3 regions of the Streptomyces sp. NPDC028308 genome follow, and region 3 is predicted to be linked to each of the others. Evidence: riboswitches for the same ligand, from Rfam matches in the RefSeq annotation. Region 3 holds a riboswitch; each other region holds the start of a gene.
What was found. Region 3 has a riboswitch for cyclic di-AMP ahead of ACZ4VA_RS23510 (transglycosylase family protein). Riboswitches for the same ligand answer to the same signal wherever they lie in the genome.

Region 1 (3,036 bases), on a different contig from region 3:
GGCTCGCGGTGTGCGGTCAGGGCGCGCAGCTGTACGACGCCGGCACCGGCCGTCTGCTGTGGTCGGTGACCCTGGACCGGGAGCTGGCCGAGACCGCACTCGGCAAGATCGAGGCCGAGGTCGGGGAGGTCTACGCGGCCGTGGACCAGGACGGGGTGGACGGGCTCACCCTCATCGAGCCGGGCTATCTGATGCCGCACCCGACGCTGCCCGCGGTGCGGGTGCGGCGCCGTGACGACCTGTGGACGCGGCCCATCAGCAAGGTGCTGCTCCGCCACCCCTCGCTGTCCGACGACGAGTTGGCGTCGGTGGCGCGGATGACGGTCGATTCGCTGGCGACGGTCACCATGTCGGGTCCGGGCACCGTCGAACTCCAGCCATACGGCGTGACCAAGGCGACGGGCCTCGCGCTCGCCGCCGGTCATCTCGGCCTGTCGCCGTCGGACACGATCGCGTTCGGGGACATGCCGAACGACATCCCGATGTTCGACTGGGCCGCCCACGGCGTCGCCATGGCCAACGCCCACCCCGAACTCAGGGCGGTTGCCGACGAGATCGCCCTCTCGAACGAGGACGACGGCATCGCGGTCGTCCTGGAACGGCTGTTCCCCGGCCCTGGGGACCGGGGAACAGCGGGCCTTGCGGTCCGGGGGGCCGCCGCCCCGGGCCCGGCTCAGTAGGCGCCGAAGACGTTGTCGATCGAGCCGTACTTGTCGGCGGCGTAGTTGCAGGCGGCGGTGATGTTCGCGACCGGGTCGTACGGGTCCATCGACGTGCCGTCCACGTGGTAGGCGGCGAAGGTCGGGTCGATGACCTGGAGGAGGCCCTTGGACGGCGTGCCGGCCACGGCGTTGGAGTCCCAGTTGTTGATCGCCTGGGGGTTGCCCGAGGACTCCCGGATGATGTTGCGGTGGATGCCGTCGTAGCTGCCCGGTATGCCCTTCTGGGCCATGATGTCCAGGGCTTCCTTGATCCAGCCGTCCAGGTCGTTCGTGTACGTCTTCGCGGTCGCGGGCGCGGCGGCGGTCTTGGCCGTCGCGGCGGCCGTCGTCGCCGTCCCCTTCACGGTCTTCGTGCCCACCGTCAGCTTCAGGCCCGGCCGGATCATCGACGGGTTGCTGCCGATGACGGCGCGGTTGGCGTCGTACAGCTTCTTCCAGTCGCCGGTCTTGGCGTGCTCACGGGCGATCTTGGACAGGGTGTCGCCCAAGGCCACCTTGTAGGTGACGAGCTGGACCTGCGGGACGGCGGCCGGCACGGACTGCGCGGCCTGGGCCGGCTGTGCCGCCTGGGCGCCGGTGGCGCCGATCAGGGGGAGTACGAGTGCGGCTCCGCCCGCTCCCGCGGCGATGAACCCGCGGGTGAGGACGGTGTTTCGGGGACGACGGTGCTTGCCTCGAACGGCCATGGCGCGTTTTTTTCCTCTCCGGTGCCTGCGAGGTGAGCTGTCGGGTTCGGGCTGGGAGGTGCCCGGCCGCACATGACGTGCGACTTGACCCCAAGCCGTTCCGGGTGTCGCCGGACCGGCGCTTTCGTGGGTCCCCCGCTCCTGCCGTGCGTGGGTGGGTGGGGTCACCGAGCGGCGGCAGGATTAGGCGGGTCCGCTCGGATCGACGTGAACGTATGCGAGAGCACATGTCCGAAACAAGGCCCGATTTCCCGTGCCAAGGCATTTGATCTACCTCTGAACAGGGTGGAAATAGTCCGATTAGACCGGAACGTGAAACTCAACTTGCCTTTAGCAAAGGGAGACTTGTCGACTCGGGGTGGCCGAAAGATCGATTCGGGCGTGACCCATTTCACGCGACTAAGACATGTCAAAGCGTAAGCAAGGCAGGCAAGTCGGGCATTAACGGGCGACTGGGAGGCGCCGCCGGGTCACACCCGCCCCGGGGCGCCGCGCGCCGCGCGCCTCGGACGGGCGGTGGCGCGGACCCCGGGACGGACGTGGCGCGGACCCCGGGGCGGACGGTGGCGCGTGCCCGGGCGGGCGGCGATGCGGGCCCCGGGACGGATGGCGGCGCGGACCCGGACGGGCGGCGACGCGGACCCGGGGCGGGCGGTGGCGGGTCCCCCGGCGCGGACCGCGGCGCGGGCGCGCGCGCCGGCCCCCGTCGCGTCCCTGACCTGGACGGCGGGGGCCGAACCGCCGGGTGTGGCTAGCCCGCCGTGCGCGGGATGCGCCGCTCCCACGTCCGGTGGAAGACGACCTCGTCCCCGTCGGTGCAGATCACCTCGTTCGAGGTGATGAACTCGCCCGCGTCGCAGCTGACTTCGGAGTGCGTCTCCACGTGGGCGTCCCACCCGGCGTCCGGCCGGTGCAGCCGGATCGACCAGTCCGAACGGGTCCGCGCGGACAGCGGATCCCACTCGCCGGTCGTGTATGTCTCCAGGGCGTCCTCCGTGACCTCCAGGCCGTCCGGGTACACCCGGGTGTCGCCGTGGCGCGGGTCGACCTCCAGGCGCCAGACGCCCGCGGCGACATCGCGCACGACCAGCCGCTCCGGGCGGGGCTCGTCCAGGGTCGCCGGGACGACCGCGCCCAGCGGCTCCGCCTCCTCCGGTTCGCCGAAGGTGATGGAGGGGTCCGACTCCCGTACGCGCACCGGCAGTTCGAGGGAGCTGCCCTCCGGGTGCAGGGTGAAACCGGTGTCCGAATCCGGCTGCGGCCAGATCCAGGGCCAGTACGCCGAGGAGACGGCGAGCCGGATGCGGTGGCCCGGCGGGAAGGCGTAGCCGATGGCGCTCAGCTCGAACGTCACGTCCTCGGTGGCGCCCGGCGGCCACTCCACCACCCGGTCCGTGCCCTCCCGGGCGCCGAGGTTCAGCACGCCCCGGGTGACGAGCGTGGACGCCCCGTCCGGGAACACGTCGCAGACCCGGGCGACGACCTGCCCGCGCGGCACGGGCGACGTCAGCCGCAGCCGGACCCGGGGCCGCCCGAGCACCCAGGTCTCCTCCCGCACCTCGAACTCGAAGCACGCCGACTTCGCGTCCTCGTCCCGCTGGTCCGGCGGGAGGTCCCCGTCGTCCCCG
Region 2 (3,036 bases), on a different contig from region 3:
GGCCCCGAGGTCCTGGAGAGCACGCGCAGGGTCGACACGATCCTCCTGGACAAGACCGGCACCGTCACCACCGGCAGGATGACCCTCCTCGCCGTCCACACCACCCCCGCGACGAGCGAGGCCGAGGTGCTGCGGCTGGCGGGCGCCCTGGAGCACGCCTCCGAACACCCCGTCGCCCGGGCCGTCGTCACCGGGGCGACCGAGCGGGGCGTCACCCTGCCGGTCCCCGAGGACTTCGCCAACGTCGCCGGGCTGGGAGTGCAGGGCGTCGTGGACGGTCACGCGGTCCTCGTCGGCCGCGAAAGGCTCCTCCGGGAGTGGTCCATGAGCCTGCCGGCGCAACTGGAGCGCGCTCGGGCCGTCGCCGAGGCGGCCGGTCGCACCGCCGTCGCGGTCGCCTGGGACGGCGAGGCGCGGGCGGTCCTCGAAGTCGCCGACGCCGTCAAGGACACCAGCGCCGAGGCCGTACGACGACTGCGGGCCCTCGGCCTCACACCGGTCCTGCTCACCGGCGACAACCGGGCCGTCGCCGAGTCCGTCGCGGCCGAGGTCGGCATCGACGAGGTGATCGCCGAGGTCATGCCGGAGGACAAGGTCGCCGTCGTGGAGAGGCTCCAGGCCGAAGGGCGCAGCGTCGCGATGGTCGGCGACGGTGTCAACGACGCCGCCGCGCTGGCCCGGGCCGACCTGGGCCTGGCCATGGGCACCGGAACCGACGCGGCCATCGAGGCCGGCGACCTGACCCTCGTACGCGGCGACCTGCGCGTCGCCGCCGACGCGATCCGGCTGTCCCGCAGAACGCTGGGCACCATCAGGTCGAACCTGTTCTGGGCCTTCGCCTACAACGTGGCCGCCCTGCCGCTCGCCGCGGCGGGCCTGCTCAACCCGATGATCGCCGGAGCCGCCATGGCCTTCTCCTCGGTCTTCGTCGTCGGCAACTCCCTGCGCCTGCGCGGGTTCAGGGCCCTCGACTGACCCGGACGCCGCGAACCCCGTCACGGAGGGGACGGAGCGGCCACTTGTGACGGTTGTTCCATCCCGTCGCAAGTGGCCGTTCTGTCCTGTTTGGTGCTTAAGGTCCAACTGGCAATGATTTAGGGCTCGCTGGCGTCCTGGTGCGTGAGCAGGGTCATACCGGTGACGGTGCGTCGCGGCCGCCGTCCGTCAAATCCTCGGGTGCGCCAGGGGATTGCGGCCCCGGGAAGATCGCTCGTCGACGGACAGTCACCGGCAATAGGGACATCGATCAAGAAATGGGTGTGCACAGAAACCCCACAAGCTTGTCCAGGCCCTCTCATGTCGCTTACGTTCTGCCTCACTCCGGACGGACGCCCAATCCTGCCGCCGCCCGGATCCCGCACACTCACCCGTCCACGGCAGGAGCGGGGGACCCACAGGTACGACGCCTGTTCCGGTCTCCGGAACGGGCTAGGGGTCAAGCCGCGCGCAACGCGGCCGGGCATCTCCAGCCCGCACCCGACAGCTCACCTCGCAGGCGCCGGAGAGGAATGCACCATGCCCGCGAAGGGTAAGCACCGCCGTCCCAAGTCCCTGCGCATCACCCGCTCGATAGCCGTCGCCGGCACCGGTGGCGCCGCACTCGCGCTGCCCCTGATGGGAGCCGCCGGCGCCCACGCCGCCACTCCGGCGGCCGCCGCCTCCTCCGCCACGGCGAAGACCGTCGCCGCCGCCCCCGTCGCCGCCCAGAAGGCCGTGACCAAGACCTACGCGGTCAAGGCGGGCGACTCCCTCGCGAAGATCGCCGACGACCAGGACGTCAGCGGCGGCTGGAAGAAGCTCTACCAGGACAACCGCAAGGCCATCGGCGGCGACCCCGCGCTGATCCACCCGGGCCTGAAGCTGACGCTCGGCGGCAAGGCCGCGTCCGCCCCCGCCAAGCCCTCCACCGCCGCCAAGCCGTCCGGCAAGACCACCCAGACGGCCAAGACGCAGGCCGCCCCGGCCGCCGCCACCAGCAGCTCCGGCTACACCCTGCCGGTCGAGGGCGCGACCGTCGGCACGTCCTACAAGACCGCGGGCAGCATGTGGTCCAGCGGTTACCACACCGGCGTCGACTTCGTGGCCCCGACCGGCACCACCCTCAAGGCCGTCGGACCGGGCACCGTCGTCTCGGCCGGCTGGGGCGGCGCGTACGGCAACCAGGTCGTCATCCGGCACACCGACGGCCAGTACTCCCAGTACGCCCACCTGTCCTCGCTCTCGGTCTCGGCCGGGCAGACCGTGACCGGCGGTCAGCAGATCGGCCTGTCCGGCGCGACCGGCAACGTCACCGGACCGCACCTGCACTTCGAGATCCGCACCACGCCGGACTACGGCTCGGACGTGGACCCGCTCGCGTACCTGCGCGCGCACGGCGTCTCCGTCGGCTGACGCCCGCACCCGCACACCGGAGGCCGGACCCCGATCACCGGGGTCCGGCCTCCGCCGTGCCGGGGGGGGGCGACACTCCTTTGCGGCGGTGACCGCCGCACGCGTACCGCGTGGGTGGACGCAGGCGTTGAGGCTCGTCAACCGCCCTTGAACACCGCCTTATTCCGGGATTGACCAACACTTGACGAGTGGCTTATCTCACCGCACGTCAACCCCTTCCTACGGTCGCGTAGCTCACATCAAAAGGTGAATCATGGGCCGATGTGGCAGACGATTCGAAGAGTGACAACAGATCAGTGATCGGGTCGTACGTGGCGGTGGGGGACAGCTTCACCGAGGGCGTCGGCGATCCCGGTCCGGACGGGGCCTTCGTCGGCTGGGCCGACCGGTTCGCGGTCCTGCTCGCGGACCGACGGCCCGAGGGCGACTTCGGCTACACCAACCTCGCCGTACGCGGCAAACTGCTCGACCAGATCGTGGCGGACCAGCTCCCGCAGGCCAAGGCGCTGGAACCCGACCTCGTCTCCTTCTGCGCGGGCGGCAACGACATCATCCGGCCCGGCACCGACCCCGACGAGGTTGCAGAGCGCTTCGAGCGGGCCGTCGCCGACCTCACCTCGGTCGTCGGCACCGTCATGGTGACCA
Region 3 (3,036 bases):
GTACGCGGAGACGAGCTCCTCGTAGTACTCGGTCATCTCGGCGGCCGAGCGGGACTTGCCCTCGAACTCGTACCTGCCGTCCTTGTAGAACTCGGACGCGGCGACGTCGAGCGCGAGAGCGATCTGCTCACCGGGGATGTAACCGGCCTGCTTGATGGCCTCGACGATGAGGTCGAGGGCGGCGCGGTTGGACTCCAGGTTCGGGGCGAAGCCGCCCTCGTCGCCGAGGCCGGTGGACAGACCCTTGGTCTTCAGCACCTTCTTGAGGGTGTGGTAGACCTCGGCGCCCCAGCGCAGCGCCTCGGAGAAGGACTCCGCGCCGATCGGCGCGATCATGAACTCCTGGATGTCGACGTTCGAGTCGGCGTGCGAGCCGCCGTTCAGGATGTTCATCATCGGCACGGGCAGCAGGTGCGCGTTCGGGCCGCCGAGGTAGCGGAACAGCGGCAGGTCGCTGGCCTCGGAGGCGGCGTGCGCGACGGCGAGGGAGACGCCGAGGATGGCGTTGGCGCCGAGCGAGCCCTTGTTGTCGGTGGCGTCCAGGTCGAACATCGCCTGGTCGATCAGGCGCTGCTCGGTGGCGTCGTAGCCGACGAGCTCCGGGCCGATCTGCTCGATGACCGCGAGGACGGCCTTCTCGACGCCCTTGCCCTGGTAGCGGTTGGGGTCACCGTCGCGCAGCTCGATGGCCTCGAAGGCTCCGGTGGAGGCGCCGGACGGAACGGCGGCACGACCCGTGCTGCCGTCGTCGAGGCCGACCTCGACCTCGACGGTGGGGTTCCCTCGCGAGTCGAGGATTTCCCGGGCTACGACGACGTCGATGGACGGCACGAGCATCTCCTTCTGGGATGTGACGCGGTTACGCGGAGCCCCTTGGCCCGCTGACTGCACGGAGCCGCGGTCGGCTCCGCGACATGAGCCTAACCGGCTCCGGGCGATCGGCCAGCCGGTCGACCACCCCATGGACAGAACCGAGAGTAAATTGTTTCCGAACGGAACAAAAACCTGTCCCGTACAGGCATCCGCGACGGAGCGGCGCGTCCGGCGCGGGCATGAAAAAGCCCCGCTCCGGTGCGTACGGGGGAACACGCACCGGAGCGGGGAGCCCGTGGGGACGGGGGCGGCCCTCACGGGGTCTCCATGGCGGAGCCCCCGCATGAGGGAGGGCCGTGACCGGGCCGTGCGCCCGGCGTCAGCCGGTGTCAGCTGAGGTGGAGCTGCTGACCGGGGAAGATGAAGTCGGCGTCGTCGACGATGTCCTTGTTCAGCTTGAACAGCTTCTGCCAGCCGCCCTTGACGTGCTTCTCCGCGGCGATGGAGCTCAGGGTGTCGCCCTTGACTACCTTGTACTCGCCGTCACCCTTCTCGACCTTCTTGCCGGTCGGGGTCTCGACGGTCTTCTTGGCGGTCTCCCGCTCCGAGGAACGCGAGGCGCGCTGGTCCTGGGACTGGGGCGCCTGCTGCTGCGGCTGGGCCGTGCTCTGCGAGCCGGTGTCGGCCGCGGCGCCGCCGCCGGTGGAGGCGCCGGACAGGCCGACGCCGCAGGTCGGCCAGGCACCCTTGCCCTGCGCCGCCAGCACCTTCTCGGCGACGGCGATCTGCTGGGACTTGGAGGCCTGGTCGGCGGTGGAGGCGTAGGCCGAGCCGCCGTAGGCGGACCAGGTGGAGGCGGAGAACTGCAGGCCGCCGTAGTAACCGTTGCCGGTGTTGATCGACCAGTTGCCGCCGGACTCGCACTGGGCGACGGCGTCCCACTCGGAGGTGGTGGCGGCGGAGGCGCTGCCGGCCGCCATCAGCGGGGCGGCGATGGCGACACCGGTGACACCGGCGAGCGCGGCGACACGGGTGGCCTTGGACGGGCGACGGTGCTTGGCCTTGTTGTTACGCAGCATGAAGTGATCCCCTCACCGACGCCTGCGAGGTGAGCTGTCGGGTTCGGGCGGGTGAGTGCCCGGTCGTGCGCACATGGCGCACGGCTTCACCCCAAGCCGTTCCCGGGTGTCTCACAACTCCCGGGCCCGGCACTTACCTTGGGTCCCCCGCTCCTGCCTACGGCGCTTGACGCGACGACTGTTCCCGGGCGGCCGCTGGCAGGATTCGGCGTTGCGACCGTCGGGGCCCGCTGTGGCGAGCGATCACGACCGTAGACACGCGACGGCCGGAATTTCAAAGACGATCAGGGCTTCTGAGACCCATCTCTCACTCTCACCAAACCGGACATTGCGGTGTGAACCATGACGTGAACTACCGCTGTTTTGTACCCGATTCGCCGCCTGACGACCGCTTAGTCTCCCGCGACCTCAAGGCTCTGACCGGGGAGGATGAGGTCCGGGTCGGAGCCGACCGTCTTCTCGTTCTCCGTGTACAGCTCGTTCCATCCGCCGTTGACCGCAAGGGAGTCGGCGATGCTCGTGAGACTGTCGCCGAGACGGACGGTGTACGAGCCCTCGGAGGTGTCGTCGGAGGCGCCCGAGTCGCGCGCGGCGTGGCGCCCCGCGGAGTCCTTCTGACGCCCGGCGTCCACTCCGGTGTCCGAGGTGCGCTCGGCGCTGGCGCCGCGGTGCTTGCCGGTGCCGGTGCCCTCGCTCGCGGGGGTGCTCGGAGTGGTGGAGGAGCCGCCGGTACGACCCGACTTGTCCGAGTCGTCAGCCTTTGCCTTGCCCTTGTCCGCGGTACCGGAGTCCCGCGACTCGCTCTCCTCCGGCGTCGGGGACGCGTCGGACTTCGCCGCCTTGCCGGACCCCGACGGGGAAGGCTTGGCGCTCGTGCCGCCGGTCGACAGACCGCCCGAACCGGACGAGTTACCCTTCGCGGACGAATCGGACGGGGAGGCGTCGGGGGACGAGGACGCGTCGTCGGCGACCCCCGTGTCGACCTCGACGGAACCCGAGTTCTTGCTGAGGCCGGAGAGCGGGCCGCAGGTGGGCCAGGCCGCCAGGCCCTGTCCGTCGAGCAGTTTCTCGGCGACGGCTATCTGCTGCGAGCGGCTCGCCTCGTCGGGGCTCGGCGCGTAGTCGAGGCCGCCGTACTTGTCCC

Region 1: linked by a shared signal. The riboswitch ahead of ACZ4VA_RS21565 (LysM peptidoglycan-binding domain-containing protein) and the one ahead of ACZ4VA_RS23510 (transglycosylase family protein) in region 3 are both predicted to bind cyclic di-AMP.
Region 2: linked by a shared signal. The riboswitch ahead of ACZ4VA_RS28495 (M23 family metallopeptidase) and the one ahead of ACZ4VA_RS23510 (transglycosylase family protein) in region 3 are both predicted to bind cyclic di-AMP.

What each region holds. Positions count from the first base shown of each region.
Region 1 is NZ_JBVHTO010000009.1:121,008-124,043, forward strand. It holds gene ACZ4VA_RS21560 (HAD family hydrolase) at 1-680, shown strand, start outside; gene ACZ4VA_RS21565 (LysM peptidoglycan-binding domain-containing protein) at 674-1,408, opposite strand; cyclic di-AMP (ydaO/yuaA leader) riboswitch at 1,416-1,575, opposite strand; gene ACZ4VA_RS21570 (CocE/NonD family hydrolase) at 2,160-3,036, opposite strand, start outside.
Region 2 is NZ_JBVHTO010000012.1:318,988-322,023, forward strand. It holds gene ACZ4VA_RS28490 (heavy metal translocating P-type ATPase) at 1-975, shown strand, start outside; cyclic di-AMP (ydaO/yuaA leader) riboswitch at 1,394-1,513, shown strand; gene ACZ4VA_RS28495 (M23 family metallopeptidase) at 1,516-2,391, shown strand; gene ACZ4VA_RS28500 (SGNH/GDSL hydrolase family protein) at 2,688-3,036, shown strand, end outside.
Region 3 is NZ_JBVHTO010000010.1:92,983-96,018, forward strand. It holds gene eno (phosphopyruvate hydratase) at 1-837, opposite strand, end outside; gene ACZ4VA_RS23510 (transglycosylase family protein) at 1,203-1,892, opposite strand; cyclic di-AMP (ydaO/yuaA leader) riboswitch at 1,897-2,067, opposite strand; gene ACZ4VA_RS23515 (LysM peptidoglycan-binding domain-containing protein) at 2,285-3,036, opposite strand, start outside.